DNA from 2 places in the Arthrobacter roseus genome. Region 1 is predicted to be linked to the other one. Evidence: predicted binding sites of a transcription regulator. Region 1 holds the regulator's gene; the other holds the start of a gene.
What was found. The regulator Rex, encoded in region 1, represses fermentation and respiration genes when NADH is low (regulators of the CRP and FNR family bind a similar motif). The targets are predictions, from matches to a motif close to CTTGTGAANNNNTTCACAAG.
Positions count from the first base shown of each region.

Region 2: a site for Rex is predicted at 1,583-1,602, ahead of JOE65_RS03785 (queuosine precursor transporter). Genes of this name have one in related genera too.

Region 1 covers NZ_JAFBCU010000001.1:2,821,682-2,833,313, forward strand. The annotation lists gene JOE65_RS13630 (PLD nuclease N-terminal domain-containing protein) at 1-205, shown strand, start outside; gene ccsB (c-type cytochrome biogenesis protein CcsB) at 210-1,283, opposite strand; gene resB (cytochrome c biogenesis protein ResB) at 1,283-3,004, opposite strand; gene JOE65_RS13645 (cytochrome c biogenesis CcdA family protein) at 3,004-3,720, opposite strand; gene JOE65_RS13650 (TlpA family protein disulfide reductase) at 3,808-4,428, opposite strand; gene JOE65_RS13655 (histidine phosphatase family protein) at 4,482-5,144, opposite strand; gene JOE65_RS13660 (YceI family protein) at 5,307-5,855, shown strand; gene JOE65_RS13665 (hypothetical protein) at 6,022-6,546, shown strand; gene JOE65_RS13670 (hypothetical protein) at 6,623-7,312, shown strand; gene JOE65_RS13675 (redox-sensing transcriptional repressor Rex) at 7,317-8,015, opposite strand; gene JOE65_RS13680 (glutaredoxin family protein) at 8,012-8,266, opposite strand; gene JOE65_RS13685 (30S ribosomal protein bS22) at 8,377-8,475, opposite strand; gene JOE65_RS13690 (helix-turn-helix domain-containing protein) at 8,619-8,831, opposite strand; gene JOE65_RS13695 (ArsR/SmtB family transcription factor) at 8,963-9,409, opposite strand; gene JOE65_RS13700 (acetoin utilization protein AcuC) at 9,468-10,613, opposite strand; gene JOE65_RS13705 (TrkH family potassium uptake protein) at 10,828-11,632, shown strand, end outside.
Region 2 covers NZ_JAFBCU010000001.1:702,207-713,838, reverse strand. The annotation lists gene JOE65_RS03790 (hypothetical protein) at 1-645, shown strand, start outside; gene JOE65_RS03785 (queuosine precursor transporter) at 769-1,467, opposite strand; gene JOE65_RS03780 (TetR/AcrR family transcriptional regulator) at 1,645-2,301, shown strand; gene JOE65_RS03775 (TIGR01777 family oxidoreductase) at 2,298-3,206, shown strand; gene JOE65_RS03770 (LamB/YcsF family protein) at 3,278-4,036, shown strand; gene JOE65_RS03765 (5-oxoprolinase subunit B/C family protein) at 4,033-5,643, shown strand; gene JOE65_RS03760 (acetyl/propionyl/methylcrotonyl-CoA carboxylase subunit alpha) at 5,640-7,391, shown strand; gene JOE65_RS03755 (GntR family transcriptional regulator) at 7,401-8,078, shown strand; gene JOE65_RS03750 (VOC family protein) at 8,241-8,627, shown strand; gene JOE65_RS03745 (VOC family protein) at 8,790-9,230, shown strand; gene JOE65_RS03740 (DNA-3-methyladenine glycosylase 2 family protein) at 9,261-10,220, shown strand; gene JOE65_RS03735 (aminoglycoside phosphotransferase family protein) at 10,302-11,225, shown strand; gene JOE65_RS03730 (TetR/AcrR family transcriptional regulator) at 11,222-11,632, opposite strand, start outside.

The DNA of each region.
Region 1 (11,632 bases):
TGTCCTCCCGCAGTCCAAACGCAGCAACGCCCCGGATGATGATCCACAGTTCCTCCGCAACCTGGAAACCTGGCGTTCCCAGCAGTCGCGGGAAGCAGCGCTGCGCAAGCGCGAGGAAGAGCTGAAAGCCCGCGAAGAACGGCACGGTAAGGACGACGACGGCGGCGATACCGGCGGATCGAACCGCCCAGCCACCGGCCACTGACGGTCTAGATCCCGGAGTAGCTATGCAGACCGGAGAAGAAGACGTTGACAATGGCGAAGTTGAAGATCACACACAGATAGCCAACAATGCTTAGCCAGGCAGCCCGGGTTCCGGTCCACCCACGCGTTGCCCGCGCGTGCAGGTAGCCCGCGTAAACCACCCAGATCACGAACGTCCATACTTCCTTGGTATCCCAGCCCCAGTAGCGGCCCCACGCTTCTTCGGCCCAGATGGCGCCGGCCATCAGTGTGAACGTCCAGCCCACAAACGCAATCGCGTTGATTCGGTACGCGAGATTCTCGAGGCTCAGAGCGTTGGGTACAACGCGCATGAACGCGAACCGGTCCGGCTTGCCCGCACGCACTTTGGCCTCACGGTCTGACTGCATCAGCTGCAATACGGACATCGCGAAGGTGATGGTGAACAACGCCGAGGAGATCACGGCGATCGATACGTGGACAACGAGCCAATAACTCTGAAGTGCGGGCACCAGGTGCGCCACCGGCGTCGGAAATCCCACGATCGCAGCGTTGAGCATCACCAGCACCAGTCCGGTCACGAAGGCCCCAACGAAGCGCACATCCTTGCGCAGCAGCACGATGAGGAACACGAGCGTGACCACAAGGGCGCCCGTAGTGCAGAACTCGTACATGTTGCCCCACGGCACACGGTGGGCCGCGAAACCACGGGCCAGCACGGCCGCCGCGTGAACCGCTGCCGCCACCACAGTGAGGGCCACGGCGACCCTCGCCAGCTGGCGGCGTTCACCCGTGTATTCCATGGAGTCATCCGCGGTCTGGGCAACCGCGCCTCCAGTCGGTGGTGCCCCATGATCCTCCACTGAGCCAGCTGCCCCCGCACCCGCGCCAGCGGGAACCGTCACGCTCTCACGCGTTCGGGCCGGCGTCGCGCTACGGACCGCTGCGTCCTGCGCAGCGCGATTCTCGACCCCGCGAATGGTCTTGCTGCTGCGAACCAGGTCCAAAACAAACACTGCGAAAGCCACCGTGTAGGCGACCGACGCGAGAAGCATGAACAGCTCGCTGTACTGGCCCAGTTCTTCGTTGATGCTTTGCATTAGCGGTCCTTACGCGTTGTGGTATCTCGATTATGCGCGTCCTCGGGGCTGACTGTCAGCCAGGCCTTCTCGAACAGACGCTTCAGTGCGGCAGCCTCGGTGGTCAGCCGGTTATCCTCACCACGGGCGAGCAACCCGTACTCCACCATGATGCGACCGTCGTCGTGCTCCCCGGCCCGCACCCATACGCGGCGGCGGCTGATGAACAGCGAGCCCATCAACCCGGCCAGCGCCAACACCGAAAAGATCAGGACAGAGAGTTTGGTGGGGTCATACGTGACATCCAGTGCAACATAGCGCTTGAGACCGTCAAAGGTGATGGAGCCCTTGTCCTCCGGTAACTCGTACGTCTCATAGGCGCCCAACACAATCCCGCCCGCGTCCATGCCACGGTTGTTCAGCGGCGTCAGCGGATCTGTGTCGAGAGTGAAGACGCTCTTCGGTTCGCCCTTGTCCAGGCCCAGATCCCCATAGTAGGAGTTTAGGTTCAGCTGCGGATTGAACGGATCCGGGTCTGAAGCGAAGGCCACACCCTGCTCGTCAATGCGCGCCGTCGGCAGGAAGAATCCCACAAAACCCAGCTGCTCGGGCCGGGCATCTGGCACCTTCAGAACCATGAGCGAGGTGTATGCGGCGTCGTTCGGGATCGACACCACAGGACCTTGATAGGCGACGTCCCCGTTGCCGTCTTTCACCGTGATGACCGGCGCATAACCGTTGCCCACCAGGTAGACGCGGGTTCCGCCGATGTTGATGGGGTGATTGACCTTCAGTGTCTCCTGTTGGGGCTCAGCGTCAGGACCTGTTTTTGTGGTCATCTTAGCGGTGAAGTCCAGTGGCTGCCCGTAGTGCGTGGTGGATTCGCGATCAAAAACCACGTCAAAGTCATCGAGTGTCAGCGAATAGGGATCCAGCTGGTTCTCTGAGAAGTTGGTGCCCGGGTTGAAATTGTCATAGCCGATGAGCGTATTCACGAAAGTGTCGCCCTCCACCAGGACCTTCTGCCCACGGTAGCCAAAGAGACCGCCGGCGGCAACGGAAATGAGAACACCTATCAACGCGGTGTGGAACACCAGATTACCGAGTTCCTTCAAGTACCCGCGTTCAGCCCCGACAGATGGCCGCGCACCCTCCAGATCACGGATCTCTACACGGTAGCCGCGCTTCTTCAGCAGTTTCGCGGCATCCTCGATGACGGCTCCCGCAGAATCAGGAGACGCGCCGGCGTCGTCGTCCGTTCTTTCCCGCCCTGAGGACACCGCGACGGTGCCATATTCAGGCATCCGAGACAAGCGCCGCGGCGTACGCGGCGGCTGCGAGCGCAGCGCCCGATAATAGACCTTTGTCCGCGGCACAACGCAGCCAATCAGGGAGATGAACAGCAGCAGGTAAATTGCTGAAAACCAGACAGAGCTGTAGACATCGAACAGCTGGAACCGGTCCAGCCAGGGGCCTGAGTCCGGATTGTTCTTGATGTACTGCGTGACGACGGCGGGGTTGGACGGACGCTGCGGAAAGAGCGAACCAGGAACGGCTGCGATGGCCAGAAGGAGCAGCAGAAACAGCGCGGTTCGCATGCTCGTCAGCTGAGTCCACGCCCAGCGAAGCGTGCCGAACAAACCCAACGCCGGCAGTGCGATGTCTGATTTACCGGTCTGGGCGTTATCGGATGAGGTGTTCTCCGGCTGCTTACTCACGTGATCCTTGTTGGTCTTCTTCATCAGATGGGCAGCTCCACACTATTGAGCCAGCCCTGGAGCTCGTTTATCCACATGATCCAGATTCCTGTGGCCATCAGTCCGCCAACAACAATGAGCATGAGCCCGCCAGACAGTTGCAGGGCGCGCCGGTGTTTCCGGAAGAAAGCCATGGCCCCCAGACCGCGGCGGACGCCAAGGGCGATCAGCAGGAACGGCAGACCAAGCCCCAGACAGTACACGAAGGTCAGGATGGCGCCTTTGGCTGCGCTGGCGTCACTGCCAGAGAACGACAGCAACTGCACGGCCGAGAGCGTTGGACCGATACACGGTGCCCAGCTCAGGCCGAAGGTCAGGCCCAGCAGCGGCGCCCCCCACAGTCCCGCACGCGGTGAAGCATGAATTCTGCGATCCTGCTGAAACCAGGCCAGCCCGCCCATGAACACCACGCCCATGAGAATCACGAGCAGACCGAGCAGCTGCGTCACCCACGCCTGGTCCGGACCTTTGAGCCAGGCACCAAGCTGACCGAACACCGCGCCGATAGCCACGTAAACCACGGTGAATCCAAGGACAAAGAGCCCGATGCCGATGAACATGCGTCCGCGCTTCTGCTGTTCCAGGTCGACGCCGGCCAAACCCGTGACGTACCCGAGGTAGCCCGGAACGAGTGGCAGGATGCACGGGGAGAGGAAAGAAACGATGCCGGCCAGCAGGGCAACAGGCAGCGCCAGCAACATAGATCCATTGAGGACGGTTTCGGCAAACGGGTTTCCTGCGCTCAGCACGGTGACACGCGCCAGTTCGACGGCGGGGAGCACGTGGGCCTACTCCGCCACGGCGTCGGAGATCAGGGCTTTCAGGGTGCTCTTCTCCGCCAGACCCAGAATGCGCGCGGATACACGGCCCTGTTTGTCCAGCACGATGGTTGTGGGCACGGCCTGCGGCGGAACGTAGCTTGTCATCGACAGCAGGACCTGGCCGTCCTTGTCGTTGAAGCTTGGGTACGGAATGTTGAACGTGCGCTCGAATGCGTCCGCGGTGGCTTTTTCGTCGCGAATATTTACCCCAAAGAATAGGGTGCCTTCGGGGCTGAATGTCTCATGGAGCGCCACGAGGTCAGGGGCCTCCTTGCGACACGGCGCACAGGCGGCGTACCAGAAGTTCAGGACCACAACGTTGCCACGCCACTGCTCCGATGAAGCCTGCATGCCGCTGAACAGCTTTCCAGAGATGTCGACGGGCTTGCCGCGTTTCTCCGGCGCATATTCAGTCACTGAGCCATCGCCAGCAATGTAGTTCTTGTTGTCCCCCGCTTTGGCCTGCTTGGCCAAGGGGTCTTCCACGGTGCACCCGGCCAGCGCGACCGCGGCGGGTATGCCGAAGGCCAGCGCAGCACCGTATTTCAGGAGCGAACGGCGTCCGGGAATTCCATCAGTAGTGTTCACAGCTTCTTTCACAATTTCTACAACGTGTAGTAGTACTTATATGCTCCCATACATTATGCGCCCGGAACATTGGCAGCTCCTGGGAGCAGATCGGGGCACGGCTCGGTGTACCTGACTCCAGCCAGCTGGCCGTCGTCGAGCTCCAGGGACGTAATGGAAGCCAGCGTGCACTCTCGTTGCCGCGGATCATGCCACAGGCGTTTCTTCTCCGCGGCAAGACGCGTTACCCAGATGGGAAGCTGGTGACTGACGAGAACGGCTTCGGCCCCGTCTCCACCGTTTTCCACCGCTTTGCGGGCCGCATCTCCGACGGCCTCCATGATGCGTGCCGCCTGCGCAAGGTACGGCTCACCCCACGAAGGCTTCATGGGATTCACCAGAAGCGGCCAGTACCGCGGATTACGCAGCTGTCGCTTGATGCCAGCCATCCCCTCAAACCGGTTCTGCGCCTCAAGAAGCCGCTCATCAGTGTCGATCGGTAGTTCCAGAGCGTCCGACGTCGGCTTGGCAGTTTCTTGAGCGCGCGTCAAAGGTGAGGCAGCCAGGTAGCTGATGCGGGCGCCGTCGTGCTCTCGCTCCTGAAACCAGGAGGCCGCACGCTCGGCCATTTCGTGACCGAGCGCGGAGAGATGGAAGCCGGGTAAGCGTCCGTAGAGGACGCCCTCGGGGTTGAAGACCTCGCCGTGACGCAGCAGGTGAACTGTGGATTTGGGCATGACATCAAGTTTGACACCCCGGCACTGGCCGCCCTAATTTCAGCCGCCGCGGCTCCTTCCCTCAAGATGTAGCAGCGGAAGTTTCCGACCCAGGGAATAAAACATGTATTTACATGTTTGCATCCTGAGGAAGCTATGTCCCCACAGAAGGAGAAATTCATTATGACTATCCCCAACGGCCTCACCGCCGGAACCTGGAACCTGGACACTTCGCACAGCGAAGTCGGTTTCACCGTCCGCCACGCAGGTATCAGCAAGGTCCGTGGCACGTTCGACGACGTCCACGCCGTCATGAACGTCACCGAGAACATCGAGAATTCCACCATCGAGGCCACGGTGAAAACCGATTCATTCAACTCGAAGGACAGCAACCGCGACGCACACGTCAAGGGACCAGACTTCTTTGACATCGCACAGTTCCCCGAAATGACCTTCAGCTCCACTGGGCTTTCAGGGGACGATGAAAACTACGTGCTCGCCGGTGACCTGACCATTCGCGGCGTGACCAAACCCGTAGAATTCAACACCGAGTTCAACGGAGTCGCAGTGGACCCGTTCGGCGCAACGCGCGCCGGGTTCAGCGGCCAGACCGTCATCTCCCGCAAGGACTTTGGTCTGACCTACAACGCTGCCCTCGAAGCTGGCGGCGTCCTGATTGGCGACAAAGTCACGATCAGCCTCGACGCAGCTTTCGTGGCACCCGCGGAGTAGGCTCTCTCCCCCCTGCGCTGACCTGCGCGAGATCACCCTTTAGCCTCGCTGACACTCTGTATAGAGGGTGACGTCGTCGACAAAAGGTGATCTCGCGCTGCGTTTCGTTGCGGAATGGTTAGCGAAATCAACGTTTTCAGCGACACGTGCCGACTACGCTTAAACGATGCCCATGCCGCGTTTCCCCACCCCTCCCGAGCGCGAGCCAACCCGGACCCACAACGACGGCGCCAGCCCCGTTGACCTCCGAGACCGACCTATCGCCCAAAGGCTGAAGGACCTCAGCGGGCTGCAGCAGGAAATCAGCGCCGCCTACGTACTCTGGTTGGCCTCCGCCGCCTTCTCGGTGGTGTTGCACGTCGCTAGCCTGGTTGGATCGGTTGGAACCTACGGCCGCGGCGCACTGGTCCTCGATGTACCGAGCCTCATCTTTGCCACCCTCATCAGCGTGGCCATCGTTTACCTTGCCGTCCGCATGAAAGAAAGCGCACCGTGGGCCCGTATCGCGCTCAGTATCGTTGGCGCCATCACCACTATTTCCTCGATCATCACCATCGGAACCATTGGTATGGGAATCATCACTGCCCTGATGCAGATCGTGGCAACAACACTGATGTGGACTGCCGCAGGGCACCGCTGGTTCAGGACATCAACACCTGACCTGCCAGCTGGGGTATCCCACGGGGGTTGAGTTCGAATGGACCTGACCGCGATGTGCACCCGCTGTACGCTTGGAATCAGCCACCAACGTAAACAAAGGACGCACGATGAGTACCCCTGAGAACAATTCAGACCCCCAGAAGCTCACACCCGAAAGTAACCCCTACTCGGGGCAAGCGGCTCCGGGCAGCCAACCACAGTACGGGCAGAACGGGCCAGACAGCGCACCGGGCAGCCAGCAGCCCTACGGTTACCAGGCGCCACAGGCCTCCGGCTACAACTACCCAGGCGGCGCCCCGGAGACACCCGCAGCGGACAAAGGCCCAGCCCCTAAGCAGGTCGATATGGCTTACTGGCTCATCCTGGCCGCCGGCGCCCTGACACTGATCTCCGCCATCATCGCTCAGATGACCATGCCCGATCTCCCCGGTATGTCATCCAATATGGTGGCCGCCGCAGGGATCGTAGGTCTGATATTCGCGATCATCTCCGTCGCCATCTACGTTGTGCTAGCCATCTTCATCCGTAAGGGCCACAATTGGGCCCGGATCACGGCCACGGTCTTAGCCAGCATCAACGTCGTCATACAGGTCTTCAACCTGATCAGCGTCGCCATTGCAAGCGGCGTGGACAATGAAATGTACGCGTCTGCCCCAGCGGCGAACCCCTTCAGCGTCATCCTGGGCTTGATCATCATGATTCTCGGCGTTGTCGCCGTCGTCCTGATCTGGATGAAGCCGGCGCGGCCGTACTTCCAGCAGGTTCGACCCGCCGGATACGCACCGCACCAAGCCTAAATATCTAGCCAGTACGCGGGGTGCGGGATTCGGAAGAAACTTCCGGATCCCGCACCCTTTGTGCATGGTAGGCCAGGATCTGCAGTTCAGTGGCCAAATCCACCTTCCGCACCTGCACCTGTTGAGGCACCTGCAGGATCGTCGGCGAAAAATTGAGAATGCTCGTAATGCCCGCAGCTACAAGCCGGTCGCAGAGTTCCTGCGCAGCGCTGGGAGGCACCGACAGAATAGCCATGTTCGCACGCTTGCTCTCGAGGACCTGCTCCAACTGATCAACCGGGCTGACCCGCAACCACCCCACTTCCCTGTCGATGACCAGTGGATCAACGTCAAAAAGCGCCACCATTTCGAACCCGCGAGATACAAAGCCGGAGTAGCCCGCGAGCGCACGCCCCAGGTTCCCGGCACCTACGATGACCACCCGCAAATCATGGTTGAGCCCCAGAGCGTCGGATATCCGCTTGGTAAGCTGCCCAACGTCGTACCCCACACCGCGGGTCCCATACGACCCGAGGTAGGAGAGGTCCTTGCGGAGCATGGCGGGGTTCTCCCCTGCGGCGGTGGCGAGCTCCTCAGACGAAACTCGCGACGCAGCATCCGGCCCCAACCCGTTGAGTGCGCGCAGATAGATGGTCAGGCGGCCCAGCGAGGCGGCTGGAATCTCACGACTACCTGAGGGCAGTTCTTTGTCCCACGAGGTCACTGCTCACGCTCCGTGCCCAATAGCCGGCGAAGGCGGACCTCATCGATGCGCCAAAAGTCCCTCGGCACGCCATCGATCAGGAGCACAGGAATTTCCTCCGCGTAGCGTGCACTCAGCTCCGGATCATCGACGATGGATTCCTCAGACCAAACGATTCCGAGTTCACCGGCCACGCGCCCGACAACCTCCCGCGCATCCTGACAAAGATGGCATTCCGGTTTCGTCAACAGCAGGAGGTTCGGTGAATACATACCTACAAAGCTAGCGTGCAGGCGACGACGGCGCATTCCGCACATGGCAAAGGCCCGCACCGAAACGGTGACGGGCCTTCCATAGTGTCAGGGAGCTCTACTCCCGGCGACTACTTTTTGTTGCGACGCTGGTGGCGCGTCTTACGAAGCAGCTTACGATGCTTCTTCTTGGCCATACGCTTGCGGCGCTTCTTGATTACTGAACCCACAGAGTCCTCACAAACTGTTCTTGATCGACTACCGGTGAACGAGCCAAGGCGCGCTACTACCAGCAGATTCTTACGATGACGTAAAACGTTCCTTAACAGGGTACCGCCAATCCGCCGTTTTCCTTTACCGGAAGAAGCGGCGGTCAGGCGGTGCCGGTTGGCTTCTCCTGCTGTGCTGACTGCAGTACGCTTTCGACGGCGGACTCGGGAACACGGTAGGAGCGGCCAAACTGGACGGCCGGCATTTCGCCGGAATGGATCATGCGGTACACGGTCATTTTTGACACGCGCATAACGTCAGCCACCTCGGAGACTGTGAGGAAGCTTACGTTTGAGAAGTTGGTTTCGTCTGCCATTTCTCCAGATTTCTCTCTCGCTTCGGACAATGCTCCCCAGCAACCTTGACGGCGTGTTGCCTTGTAGTCCGAGCCCAAACCGTCTAATGGGTAACTCTAGTGGCTCATGTGACGAAAGTGAAAGCGGATGCTCAATCCCTTTTTTTGCGGAACCGCGGCAGGTTGGCGAAAATGTCTGCAGCCCTGCCAGCCGCACGCTCCACCGTCCGCTGCAGTTGTTGCGGACGTCGCTGTTCGCCGTCATAAATGACCACTTGCTCCGTGACGCCAACTTCCATGGAACCGACGGCAGCGATGGGTTCAGGTTCTTGGATAACCTCGGCCTCAAAACCACTCAGCCAGGTGACAACCTCTTGGAGCGGTTCGGCGCGCAGCGAATAAAAACGCTTCTGGCCCTGGGCCTGCATAGTGACCAGCCCGGCCTCGCGGAGTACTTTCAGGTGCTTTGACACCGTTGGTTGACTGACGCCCAGTTCCCCGACCAACTCCCCGACAGCCTTGTCCTCGGAACGCAGAGACGCAAGAATTTCGCGTCGTGTAGTCTCCGCAATAACTGCAAAAACATCATCGATCGCCATTCCATAACTTTAGCCGCATATGTTCTGCACGGCATCCTGTTCACCAGAATTACAGCGGCTAGTCGAACCATGGATCCAGTGCGTGGATGGGAAAGACTGCCTTGCGAGTGGCCATGATCGTTCTGTCCACAGCGTCATTGGGATCGTACCCAACCTCCCAGGACCGCCACCACGTATCCGCTCCGTCTCCCATGAACTCGGGAGCCTTGCCGTAGCGCTCAAGCACATACTCCCGCCACTGGGGTGGAACAGCCGACGACGGCGACAGCGGCACCCCAGCGGCGACAGCCATCAGCAGGGACCAGCTTCGGGGCACAACCGAGGCAACGTTGTACCCCCCTCCGCCGGTCGCGATCCATCGTCCGTCGCAGAGTTTGGTGGTCAAATCAGCTATGGACAGGGCCGCTTGCCGCTGCGCATCGACACTGAGTTGCAAATTGGATAAGGGGTCGGTGGCGTGGCCGTCGCAACCGTGCTGACTGACGATAACCTCAGGGGCAAACGCCCCCGCGAGCTGCGGCACTACGGCATGGAATGCGCGCAACCACGCGGCGTCTCCGGTACCGGCAGGAAGAGCCACATTGACCGCAGTCCCCTGCGCGTCCGGGCCTCCGACCTCATTGGCAAAGCCCGTGCCCGGGAACAACGTTAGGCCGGACTCGTGCAGGGAGATAGTCATAACGCGCGGCTCATCCCAGAAAATGCTTTGTGTGCCGTCGCCGTGGTGGGCATCAACGTCAATGTACACAACTCGCTGGATACCGCCGTCGAGTAACCGCTGAACGGCCATGGCGGCGTCGTTGTAGATACAGAACCCACCAGCCATGCCTCGCGCGGCATGATGCATTCCTCCCCCGAAGTTGACCGCCCGCACAGATTCCCCCGACAGCACGGCGTCGGCTGCCGCCAGGGAAGCACCTGCTAGTCGGGCGCTTGCCTCATGCATGCCAGCAAAGACGGGAGTGTCTTGGGTACCCAGTCCAATGTCTTCACGCGTGCTCTCAGGATCTGCGCTCACAGCCTTGACTGCAGCGATATACGCCGCATCATGGACGAGTTCCAGTTCCGCATCCGAGGCCACGAACGGCACGCCGAGAGAGACCTCCGGAACATCGAAAATCCCCAGCTCCCTGGCAAGCCGTACCGTCAGTTCCAACCGCGCAGGATGCATGGGGTGCTGCTCGCCGAAGTTATAAGCCAGCATTGACTCATGCCAAATGACCCGGGTGGGCACCGGCGGCAGACCGAAAGCAGAAACGCTGAGCATCTATGTCACGCTACGCGATTCATGCGCTAACGCGCCACGAACCGCACCATCATGTACCGATAAGTGATTTACTACTCGGAGGGCAGAAGCCGTTCGACGGCGGAAATCACGCCTCGAATCGACCCAAAAGAGACCAGGCGCATCGGAGATCATGGCTAGGAACCAGCCGTCATGGCGGCAGGACGAACCACGCGGTTACCAAAGCATCCTCAGAACCGTCCGCGACTTCGTCGACCGCGTGGCCAATAGCTCCCCCGCGCGGCTGGCACTTTTTATCTTCGGCGCGGTCATCTGCGTGTTCACAGCGTTACTCAGCCTCCCCATTGCTTCCCGGGACGGGGAGGTAACACCGCTCCACGACGCGCTGTTCACCGCTGCTTCCGCGGTCTGCGTCACGGGACTGACTGTCGTTTCCACAGCCACCCATTGGTCCTTCTTCGGCCAGCTCATCATTCTCATCGGCATCTTCGTTGGCGGCCTCGGCACACTCACCCTCGCCTCGCTACTGGCCCTCATGGTCAGCAAGCGTCTCGGCGTCCGCGGGAAGCTCATTGCACAGTCCGCCATGAATAACGCAGGACGCCTCGGTGAGGTGGGCGCTCTACTGCGTATCGTCATCACGACGTCGGTCGTCATCGAATTAGTCCTTGCCCTCATGATGATCCCCCGCTTCTACATCCTCGGCGAATCATTCTGGATGTCCGTCTGGCACGGAATTTTCTACTCCATCTCCGCCTTCAACAACGCCGGATTCACGCCCCACTCAGATGGCCTGGTCCCCTACGAAACCGACCTGTGGATCCTCACGCCTCTGATGCTCGGCGTATTCCTGGGCAGCCTCGGATTCCCCGTCATGATGGTCCTCCTGCAACACGGCATGCGGGTGAAGAACTGGACCCTCCACACCAAACTCACCATCAACGTCTCTTTTATACTCCTCTTCGCTGGTACCTTCG
Region 2 (11,632 bases), 2.1 Mb from region 1:
CAGCAGATTCACGCAACGCAGGGTTTCGCGATATCCGCCCATGGCCACGGCCTCGACGTGCAAAGCCACTGCTTTGTCCTTCCACCAGACCAGATAGTGGTGATTGACGGTTTCAGGACAACGAGTGTGGAGCGCACGGTTGTGGACTGCGGTCGGATTCTGTCGCATCAACAGGGCCTGATTGTCGCCGATCATGCCCTGCGGAGAGGGGCAGATCGGGAGAACATTGCGCACATTCTCAAGTCTCTGGCCGGCCACCGAGGGATCAGTCGTGCCCGAGAGGTCATGGAGAAAGCGAGTGGGCTCTCTGAATCTCCTGGCGAAACTCTCACGCGGCACTTCTTCATCAGCACGAATCTGCCCACGCCAATCGAGCAGTTCGTTGTTCAGACCCGCCTCGGCAGTCACCGGCTCGATTTTGCCTTGCCGGAGCTCGAACTCGCGTTCGAGTTCGATGGAAAGACCAAGTACTTCGACTACCAACCAACGAGCGATGCGCTTTTCCAGGAACGACGACGGGAGAAGGCACTCACCGAAATGGGGTGGCAGTTTCTCCGCATCGAGTGGGCCGACCTTTTTCGCGCAGCCGAACTCAAGGCTCGGGTCCTAGCGGCCATCACTGCTGCCGAGAGCCGACGTCGTTAGGCCACGCTGCTTACGCTGGGTCCACTAGACCAGACAGAAACGTGGCGGAGGAGCAGACGCGTGGTGACGAAACAACGCAGCTGCACCTCCGCCACGTTTTTGCGGGTGGTGAACGACGACGGGTTAGAAGGGTGCGACGCCGTAGCTGGGCTCGCGCCGCTTGACCCACCCGATGGCCATGGACGTGACGGGCACGAAGGCGAACTCGACGAGGGTCTTGTAGACGAACCCGACGAGGACGTAATTCGTGAAGGTGGGGAAGTCCGTGATGCCGATGACCGGGGCCGCGATGGAACAGAAGATGAGGGTGTCCGCGAACTCGCCGACCCCGGTGGAGCCCATCAGCCGGGCCCACAGCCGTCCCTCGCCGAAGCGTTCCTTCATGCGGACCAGGACCAACGAGTTCAGCGTTTGGCCAACAACAAATCCGAGCAGGCTGGCTAGCACAATCAGCGGCACAGGACCGAGCGCGAGCTCGAGGGCTGACTGTTTTGCGGTGCTGAAGTCGTCGTCGAATCCGGGCAGGGCGATGATGATCCAGTAGCACAGGGACGCGAAGACGGACAGGAGAAAGGTGGTGATGATCGCTTTGCGGGCTACCCGGAATCCGTACACCTCACTGATGACATCTCCGAGGATGTACGCGAGCGGGAAGAGGAAAAACCCGCCATCAGTGATGAACGGCCCAATAACGACGCCTTTGGACGCACCAATATTTGAGAGGATCAGAACGACGGCGAGTGCAGCAAGCATGATGCCGAAGTAGGGGCTGCCGATGGAGGCAAAGCGGGCACTGGGTTTCAGGGCCTGGGTATCTGTCATGGGATTATCGCAATCTAGTGGTTCGCTGGCGGATGGCCTGCTGTATTAACACTGGAGGGCCCTGGGTGGGCCAAGCATCAATTCTCTCACGCACCTGCAGAGGCCCTCAAAAGAGATTTTGAACGCGTTCAGAATAGTGCTTTACTTAGGATTGAACCTGTTCAAAAAGGAGAAATTTTGGCAACCAAGCGCGAAGCCACCCGCGAGCTGCTCATCACTACAGCACTGCGTCTTTTCCGCGAGCAGGGCTATAGCAAAACCACCATGCGCGGCATCGCAGCGGACGCCGGGGTTTCCACCGGGAACGCGTACTACTACTTTGAGTCGAAGGACGATCTGGTCCACGAGCTCTACAAATCGATCCAGGATGAGCACCGATCTCGCGCTCTTCCGCAACTGCGCGACGGCGTAAATCTGGGCGAGCAACTGCGGGTCATTTTGCAGACCGGCGTGGACGTCATGGGGCCGTACCACGACTTCGGTGCCAACTTTCTGCAGGTAGCCATCAGGCCGTCGTCGACCGTTAGCCCCTTCGGTGACGAAGCAGCGGTGGCTCGCGGAAAGTCGATTGCCCTGTTCAAGCAAGCCGTCACCGTGTCCCGCCCGCAGCCGCCGCATGCGATTCGGGAGGATATGCCGGAGCTGTTGTGGCTGGGCTACATGGCTGTCACCCTGTTCTGGGTGTATGACCGCTCGCCCAACCAACGCCGCACCAGGACCTTGATCGATAACGCCGCACCGTTGGTTGCCCGGCTCGTCATCCTGTCGCGCCTGCCTGTTGTGCGAAGAATCGTTGAAGATGTTGTCAATCTGATCAGGAGCGCAAAGCCATGAACCTCAAAGTTGTTGTCATCGCCGGAGCATCGGGTTTCATCGGCACGTATTTCCAACGGCGATTCAGGGAGATGGGCACGGAGGTGCGCATCATCGGCCGTGGCACGGCAGTCACCTGGGGAGACACCGAAGGTATAGCGGGGTTGCTGGACGACGCCGACATGCTGATCAATCTCGCCGGTCGAACCGTGAACTGCCGCTACTACAAGACCAACGCGGACGCCATTTTTTCTTCGCGCACGGAGACCACCGCCGAGCTCGGCAGGGCGCTGGCGGCTTGTCGAAAGTCGGGCGGCAGGCCGCCGTCGTTGTGGATCAATTCCAGCACCGGCACCATTTACCGGCATGCGCAGGACCGTCCACAGACGGAGGACGACGGCGAACTTGGGTCTGGCTTTTCGGTTGCCGTGGCGAAAGCGTGGGAGGCGGCGCAGTCGCAGTCAGTGGTCGACGGCGTACGGCAGGTGGCCTTGCGGATCGCGATTGTTCTGGGTCCCGGCGGTGGCGTAATGCGCCCATTCGTCACCTTGGCCAAGCTAGGACTGGGTGGTCCCATGGGGTTGGGTAGCCAGATGTTCAGTTGGATCCATGTTGAGGACTTGTTCCGTTCGGTACTGCACATCTACGGGGACACTTCGCTGCACGGTCCCATTAACGCTGCGGCTCCTGAGGCGGTAACCAATCAGGCGCTCATGAGCAGCGTGCGGGAGGCACTCGGTATGCGCGTTGGCGTGCCGTCGCCACGTTGGCTGCTGGAGTTTGGTGCTGTGGTGATTCGCACTGAGACCGAGCTGGTGCTCAAGAGCCGATGGGTGGAGCCGCGGAAGCTGGTAGACAGTGGCTTCACGTTCCAGCACGGCACATTGAAGGAAGCGCTGACGGACATCACGGGACGCGACGCATAACCACTAGATTGTTGAACAATCCATTCCGTTGATGCATGCTTGAACCACGGCACCATGAGACGGAGGTCACCATGCGCACCATCGATTTGAACAGCGACGTCGGCGAATCCTTTGGAAACTGGACCATGGGCGACGACGCGGCCGTCCTGCGCTCCGTTTCCAGCGCCAATGTGGCCTGCGGCTTCCATGCAGGGGACCCATCGACGATTGCGCAGACCTGTCGTGACGCCGTCGCCGGTAATGTCACCATCGGTGCCCACGTGGGTTACCGAGATCTCGCCGGGTTTGGCCGCCGCTTTCTGGACTGCTCCCCCACCGAACTTGCCGACGACGTCCTCTACCAGATGGGCGCCCTTCAGGCTCTGGCGCGGGCTGCCGGCGGTGAAATCAGCTACGTCAAACCCCACGGCGCGCTCTACAACACCATCGTCCACCACGCAGTTCACGCGCAGGCCGTGGTCGATGCCGTTCATGCTTTCAACCCTGAACTACCCCTCTTACTACTGCCCGGATCCGTTGCTCTGGCCAAAGCCGAGCAGGCGGGGATGCGCGCGGTTGCCGAAGCCTTCGCGGACCGCAGCTATAACCCCGACGGCACTCTCGTCTCGCGCCGCGAGGCAGACGCCGTCCTGCACGATCCCGCCGTTGTCACCGAGAACATGATCCGTCTGGCCACCGAGGGAATCATGATTGCGCGCGACGGATCGAAACTGACAATGAATGCGGAAAGCATCTGCGTTCACGGGGACACTCCCGGCGCCGTGGCCATGGCAGCCGCAGTGCGGACCGGGCTGGAAAACGCTGGAGTCACCATCCAGAGTTTCGTATGAGCATTCCCTCCATCCGCTGGGCCGGAACGCGGGCTTTTCTGGTGGAGCTTGACGCGCTCGACGCCGTCCTCTCACTCCACGCCCAGCTCCTCGAGCATCCGTTGCCGGGCCAGAGAGACGTGCTCGCCGCTGCCGAAACTGTGTTGCTGCGGTTCGAAACACGGGTCAGCGCGCTGGCGGGACATGCCGCCGTCGAGCATCTCGATTTTGCTGAACCTGTTGACGTTGCCGGCCGGACTGTCACCATTGAGGTGGTGTACGACGGCGAGGATCTGGCTGAGGTCGGTAAGCTCACCGGGCTGGGGCCGGACGGCGTTGTGGAGGCACACACAGCGCAGACGTGGACGGCGGCTTTCGGTGGTTTTGCACCAGGTTTCGCGTATCTGCACGGTGAAAACAATGTGCTCGATGTGCCGCGGCGCGATACTCCGCGCACGGCGGTTCCTGCTGGATCGGTTGCTCTGGCGGGGCATTTCTCGGCCGTCTATCCAGGTAAGTCGCCGGGTGGGTGGCAGTTGATCGGACGGACGTCGGCGCGCATGTGGGAGTTGGGCCGGGACGAGCCGGCGCTGGTGCGCCCGGGCGACAGCGTGCGCTTTGTCGCGGTTGCGGAGCTGACGCAACAAGCGGACGACGACGACGCGGCGTCTGGCGACGCACCGGCCGTCGCGCCGGCCCGCGCTCTCGAGGTCGTGGCACCGGGGATGCAGTCGCTGATTCAGGATCTGGGACGTCCGGGGTACGGCGATCTCGGTGTATCTGCCTCTGGTGCCCTTGATGTCCCCGCTGCACGGCAGGCCAACCGACTGGTGGGTAATTCGCCTACCGATGCTGTGATCGAAACGGTATTCGGCGGGCTGGTCATGAGGGCACGCGGCGACGTCGTGGTGGCACTGGCCGGTGCGGAGACCCCCACTTCCGTCAGCGGCGCTCGTGGTACGCACACTGCCCCAATGCGGTCCCCGTTTGCCCTGCTCGACGGCGAGACCCTCACCCTCGAAACACCCGTCGAGGGGCTGCGCACCTACCTCGGCGTCCGCGGCGGGCTGAGTCTGCCCAAGATTCTGGGAAGCCGTTCCACCGACACCCTGTCCGGCGTCGGGCCGGCACCCCTGAGCGCGGGCACAATGCTTCCCATCGGTCGCGTCGAAGCCTCCCATATAGTCGGCCACCCGGAGCCGACCACACAGAAACCGCTCGCCGACGACGGCGCCGCGATCCTGCGCATCACCACAGGCCCACGGGCAGACTGGTTTGACCGCGATGCTCTGCAAACACTGACCGGGTCTGGCTGGGCTGCGAGCGCCGAATCGAACCGGGTGGGCGTGCGGTTGACGCTCGACGGAGTGGCCCCGCTGCAGCGTACGCGCGAGGGTGAGCTGGCCAGTGAAGGTGCCGTCGCCGGTGCGCTTCAGGTGCCGCCGTCGGGCCTTCCCGTCCTGTTTCTCGCCGACCATCCGGTAACGGGGGGCTACCCGGTGATTGCCGTCGTCGTACCGGAGGATCTTCCGGTGGCAGCGCAACTGGCGCCGGGTGCTGCCATCCGTTTCGTCGTCGTCGATCCAGACACGCTGCAACCCGAATTGATGCAAGGAGGCCGTTCATGAAGAAGGTCCTGATCGCCAACCGTGGCGAAATCGCTGTCCGCGTGATTCGAGCGTGTCTGGATGCAGGGCTTGCCTCCGTTGCCGTGTATTCGGATCCGGACGCCGATGCGCTGCACGCACGGCTCGCAGATGAGGCGGTCCCGCTGGAGGGCAGCACGGGTACGGACACGTATCTAAACATGGCCAAGCTGCTCGACGCCGCGGCCCTCTCTGGGGCGGATGCTGTCCATCCGGGCTACGGTTTCCTGTCGGAGAATGCTGATTTCGCGCAAACAGTGATGGATGCAGGGCTGACGTGGATTGGGCCGTCGCCGCAAGCTATCCGCGACCTGGGGAACAAGGTCACAGCGCGTGAGATCGCGGTCCGTGCTGGTGCGCCGCTAGTGCCGGGTTCGGAGGGCACGGTGGAGAACGGCGCCGAGGTCAGGGCTTTCGCGGAGGAACATGGGCTGCCGGTTGCCATCAAGGCTGCGTTTGGCGGTGGTGGACGCGGGATGAAGATCGCGCGCCGGATAGAAGACATCGAGGATGCCTTCGAATCTGCGGTCAGGGAGTCGACGGCGGCGTTCGGGCGGGGAGAGTGCTTCGTGGAGCGTTTCCTGGACAAACCGCGACACGTGGAGGCGCAAATCCTGGCCGATACGCACGGGAACGTAGTGGTGGTTGGCACCCGGGATTGTTCGCTTCAGCGACGTAACCAGAAACTGGTGGAAGAAGCCCCGGCCCCCTTCCTCACGGACGATCAGCGCAAGCGGATCCACGAATCCGCAAGGGCCATTTGCCGCGAGGCCGGGTACACGGGTGCTGGCACGGTCGAGTATCTGGTGTCACCAGACGGGATCATTTCCTTCCTTGAGGTGAATACACGTCTTCAGGTGGAGCACCCTGTCACCGAGGAAACCACCGGCGTGGACCTGGTCCGCGAGCAATTCCGTATTGCGGACGGCTTGGAGCTCTCCCTCACGGAAGATCCGGAACCGCGCGGGCACGCGTTCGAGTTCCGGCTGAACGCCGAAGATCCAGCGCGTGGGTTCCTGCCTTCGCCGGGAACTGTCGAGGCATTCGAGCCACCCACGGGAGCGGGACTGCGCATGGATACGGGTGTGCGCAGCGGAGGCATCGTTCCAGCCGAATACGATTCCCTGCTCGCCAAACTCATCGTGTGGGGCGCCGATAGGCAGCAGGCGTTGCGCCGCGCTCGCGCTGCTCTGGACGAGCTCGTGATCCGCGGGCTTCCCACCGTCATCCCCTTCCACCGCGCGGTAGTGCGCAACCCGGCGTTCACCAACCCGGATGCGCTCGGCGTGTACACGACGTGGATTGAGACGGAGTTCGCGGATGAACTGGTTGCGTCGCCGGAACTCACAGCGGCCGAACCCAGCGCAGAACGCAAACGGCTGACGGTGGACATTGAGGGCAAGGCTGTTCGCCTTGGTATACCGGCCGGGCTGTGGGACGCGCTGATGAGCGGCGGGGGTGCGGGCACTGGGTCTGCTGTCGGCGCTGACACTGCACCAGATGACGCCGCCTTCACCGCTCCCATGAACGGCAACCTGGTCAAGTGGATGGCCGACGACGGGGCGGACGTTTCCGCGGGCGACCCCATCGTGATTCTGGAGGCCATGAAAATGGAAACCACTGTGTCCGCCCACTGTTCGGGCACTCTGTCCAGGGGCCAGCAGGAGCCGGGATCCGCCGTCGTACGCGGTGAATCTCTGGGGACCATTCGTGAGGGCGAGCACCGTTAGATGGAGGGCATGCCGATGAATGCGCTGCTGGGAAATCCCACCGGCCAGACCGCCGAACATGCGCACACTGGGGCGTGGATTGCCACGGTACTGCGCAGCCGCATTGCCGACGGGCAGCTGACTCCGGGCACCAAACTATCGGAGCAGGCGTTGTCGGTCTCGCTCGGAGTCTCGCGGAACACGCTCCGGGAAGCTTTCAGCACGCTGGTCAGTGAGGGGATGGTTAAGCGAATCGCGAACCGTGGAGTTTTCGTCGCGTCCCCTACATCCGACGACGTCCGGGAGATCTACCGGGTCCGCCGCATGATCGAGCCGGCCGCCGTCCTGTGGGGCGAGGTATCGCCGTCGGCCCTTGATGCCATGGACGCGATCGTAGTGGAGGCGACCGCCGCCCGGGAAGCCGGATCGGTTTCCCGGATGGCCACCGCGAACCAGGTACTGCACCGCGCAGTGATTGCGATGAGCGGCAGCGCATCACTGGATACTCTGATGACCCGGGTGCTGGCGCAGATGCGGTTGGTGTTTCATGGCATGGCCTCCGCCCCGGACTTCCACACCCACTATGTACACCGAAACGTTGCTCTGGTGGACCAGCTTCGGGCTGGACAACGCACCGAGGCGGCCGAGGGGCTGCGCAGATACCTGAACGCGGCCGAAACCGAGCTACTTGGCCACCTCGATGCTTGACGCCGCTCTACGCAGAAACGTGGCGGAGGTGCAGGTACGCGGTGCCGAAACCACGCACCTGACCCTGGGCCACGCGTTTGTGAGGAGTTGCTCCAGCCCAGATAAAGGGTGAGGAGCCTCGGACTGCAGGAGCCCACCATCGGAAAACGAGAAGGAGAAACTATGAAGTTGCACCACGTTCAGGTTGCTTGCCCGCCAGGAGGGGAGGACGTTGCCCGGAAGTTCTACGGCGACGGGCTCGGGCTGACGGAGATCGATAAGCCTGCCGCCCTCAAGGGGCGGGGAGGCGCGTGGTTCCGTGCCCGCAACGCTTCGGGAGAGGTCGACGCCGAGATTCACGTGGGAGTCGAGGGCCCGTTCGCCCCAGCACGGAAGGCCCACCCCGCTCTCGTGCTCAATGACGTTCCTGCCCTGGACGAGCTCGGTGAACGGTTGTCGAGTCTCGGCTTCGACGTCGACTGGCGCGAGCGATACTCCTTCGACGGCTACGAGAGGCTGCACACCCGCGACGGCCACGGGAATCGCGTCGAGATCCTCGCCTCGCTCTAAGCGGCAGGGCTCCCCCGCTACGCCTGACCCGGCTGGGCCTTTTCCCCGCCCAAGGCACAAACACGTGGCGGAGGTGCAGGTACGCGGTGCCGAAACCACGCACCTGCACCTGGGCCACGTTTGTGCGTAGATGCAGGGAAGCTTTCGTGGAAGAGTGAGCCCATGACCAGAGAACTCCAGATCACCTTCGATTGTGCTGATCCAGCGAGGCTCGCCTCCTTCTGGGCGGAAGCTCTTGGGTATCAGATGCAACCGCCACCGGCTGGCTTCGATTCGTGGGACGTTGCGCTCGGATCGTTCGGAGTGCCTCGGGATCAGTGGAATTCTCGCGCGGCCATACTGCCTCTCGAGGGTCCCCATCCACGCATCTTCTTCCAGCAGGTGCCCGAAGGTAAATCGGCCAAGAACCGGCTCCACCTGGACGTCCGTGCAGCACCAGGCCTCGACGGCGCCGAGCGGATGAAAGCATTCGAGGTCGAGGCAAGCCGCCTTGGGTTACTCGGTGCCACCCGGTCCTATCGAGTCGAGCCCGACAACGCGACGATGGAGGCGGGGTTCATCACGATGCAGGACCCAGAAGGTAACGAATTCTGCCTTGACTAGCATGGCCAACCTGTCGCCGGGGCGCTCACAGTGACTGCTCGACTGGACCTCGACCTGCCGGTGCGGCAGCCCTTCAATGCACCAGGGGTCTTCCACTTTCTGGCGGTCCATGCCATCAAGGATGTTGACGTAGCCAGTCTCACCCCGGGTGGTCCGTTGACGTACGCTCGCACGCTCGCGCTGCCCCATGGACCCGCGGCCTTTCAGGTGACCGCGACTGAAACGGCCGCCACCGGTTGGCATCTCAACCTGCGGTTGGAGCTCACTGACATGGACGACGTCGGCCCTGCTGTGGCGCGTGTCCGCCGCCTATTTGACCTCGACGCCGACCCCGCGGCCATCGACGCTGCGCTTGCAACAGATCCAGTTCTTGCCCCGCTTGTTGAACGCACTCCGGGAATCAGAGTTCCGGGCACGGTGGATCCGCATGAGCTCGTTGTGTGGGCGATCGTCGGGCAGCAGATCTCTGTTGCTGCCGCAAGAACGCACCTCACTCGAATGGCTGCCTGGGCAGGGTCGCCCTATGTTTCGCACTTCGACGGGCTAAACCGTCTCTTTCCGACGCCCGCGCAGATAGCGGACAGAATCCCTGATCCACCCAAGGACGCACCCCTTGATCCGGACCGTCCGATGCGACTTCCCGGTCAGTCCATCCGCGCCATCGTGAGTACTGCGCGTGCTCTGGCCAACGGCGAACTGGACGTTCGCGTTGACTCTGAGCCCGAGCGTTTGCGCGCGGATCTTGTTTCACGTCCACGAATTGGGCCCTGGACAGCCTCGTACATCGCGATGCGCGTCATCGGCGATCCCGACTCGTGGCTGACCGGCGACGTCGCACTGGTTGCCGGCGCGAAAGCCCTCGGCCTACTCGACGACGACGCCTCCAAAGCAGCGAATCACCGCGCCCTGGCAACTCATGCAACAGCGTGGACGCCATGGCGTTCCTACGCGGCAATGCACCTGTGGCAGGCGGCGAGCGCTCGAGGCTGAAAGCGGTTAGCGCCCCAGCACCAAAGCCGGAGCCGCAGCCCGACGCCACAGCAGCAAGCCGCCGTGGGATACTTTTGTCAGATGCCAATGCACGACGACGAGCTCCACCTCGACGATGACATGGTTCGTCAGTTAATTGTGGAGCAGTTTCCGGAATGGCGACGCGAGCCCGTCCGCCGCATCGCAACGGAGGGCACGGTCAATGCGATCTTCCGCATTGGCGATGACTTCGCGGCGCGCCTCCCATTACGTGGAGGAAATCCAGACCAGGTGCTCACAGATGTGCGTCGTGAAGCGGCAGCCCAGGGTGAGCTGGCCCTGTGCTGCCCATTCCCAGTTACCGAGCCTGTCGCCATCGGTAGGCCGGCCGCCATGTACCCACTGCCGTGGTCTGTTCAGACCTGGCTACCGGGCGAGGTTGCCACACCGACGGGCTTGGCCGGCTCTACGAAGTTCGTCGAGGACCTGGTGGTGCTCATCAGTACTTTTCGCGCAGCTGACACGGGAGGCCGCCACTTCTCGGGACCCGGTCGAGGCGGACGCTTGTCTGATTCCGATGAGTGGATGGAACTCTGCTTTCGTGAAAGTGCAGGCTTACTCGACGTCGGTCTGCTTCGCGGTCTCTGGGCGCGGTTCCGGGCTTTGCCGCCTGCGGGTTCCGATGTCATGACTCACGGAGATCTGATCCCGGGCAACCTTCTGATCAGCGGCGAACGGTTGGTTGGCATTCTCGATGGGGGTGGGTTCGGGGCCGCTGATCCGGCGCTTGATCTTGTTGCCGCGTGGCACTTGTTGGATGCTGGTGCGCGGTCAAAGCTCCGCGCCGGTCTTAACTGCAGTGTCGTTGAGTGGCTACCTGGCGCTGCCTGGGCATTCCAACAGGCCATGGGTCTCGTCTGGTACTACCGAGACTCGAACCCTGGAATGAGTGCGCTGGGTCGGAGCACTCTGGATAGGCTGACCAGTGATCCAGAGATTTTGGCCTTATGCGAAGGACTGCGCTAAGCAACAGCGATACGGACGATGACGTGCGCCATGTCCGTGACGAAGTCCAGTGACTGGGGCCTCTCGGATTCGGGTTTGCTCAGGTGCGCGATGAGGGCTTCTGTCATCCCGCCCACGATCATGAGTCCCACCAGCCCGATAGGAAATTCGCGGATGAGGCCCCGGCGCATCAGCTCGAGCAGCATCGCATCAATGGCGCCGGCAATGCGGGCGTTCATCTCGCGCCGCCGGGTTTCGAGGGCCGGTGAGACGCCGACGGATTCGATTTCGACGACGCGGCCCAGCCGCTCATCCTCGAGCATGGGCCCGACGCTGGCGTGAACACCACGCAGGATCACATCCTCCACAGTGTCTCCGCTGGCTATCTGCAACCCCTTGAGTCGTGTTTCTATGTCTTGGGCCGACAG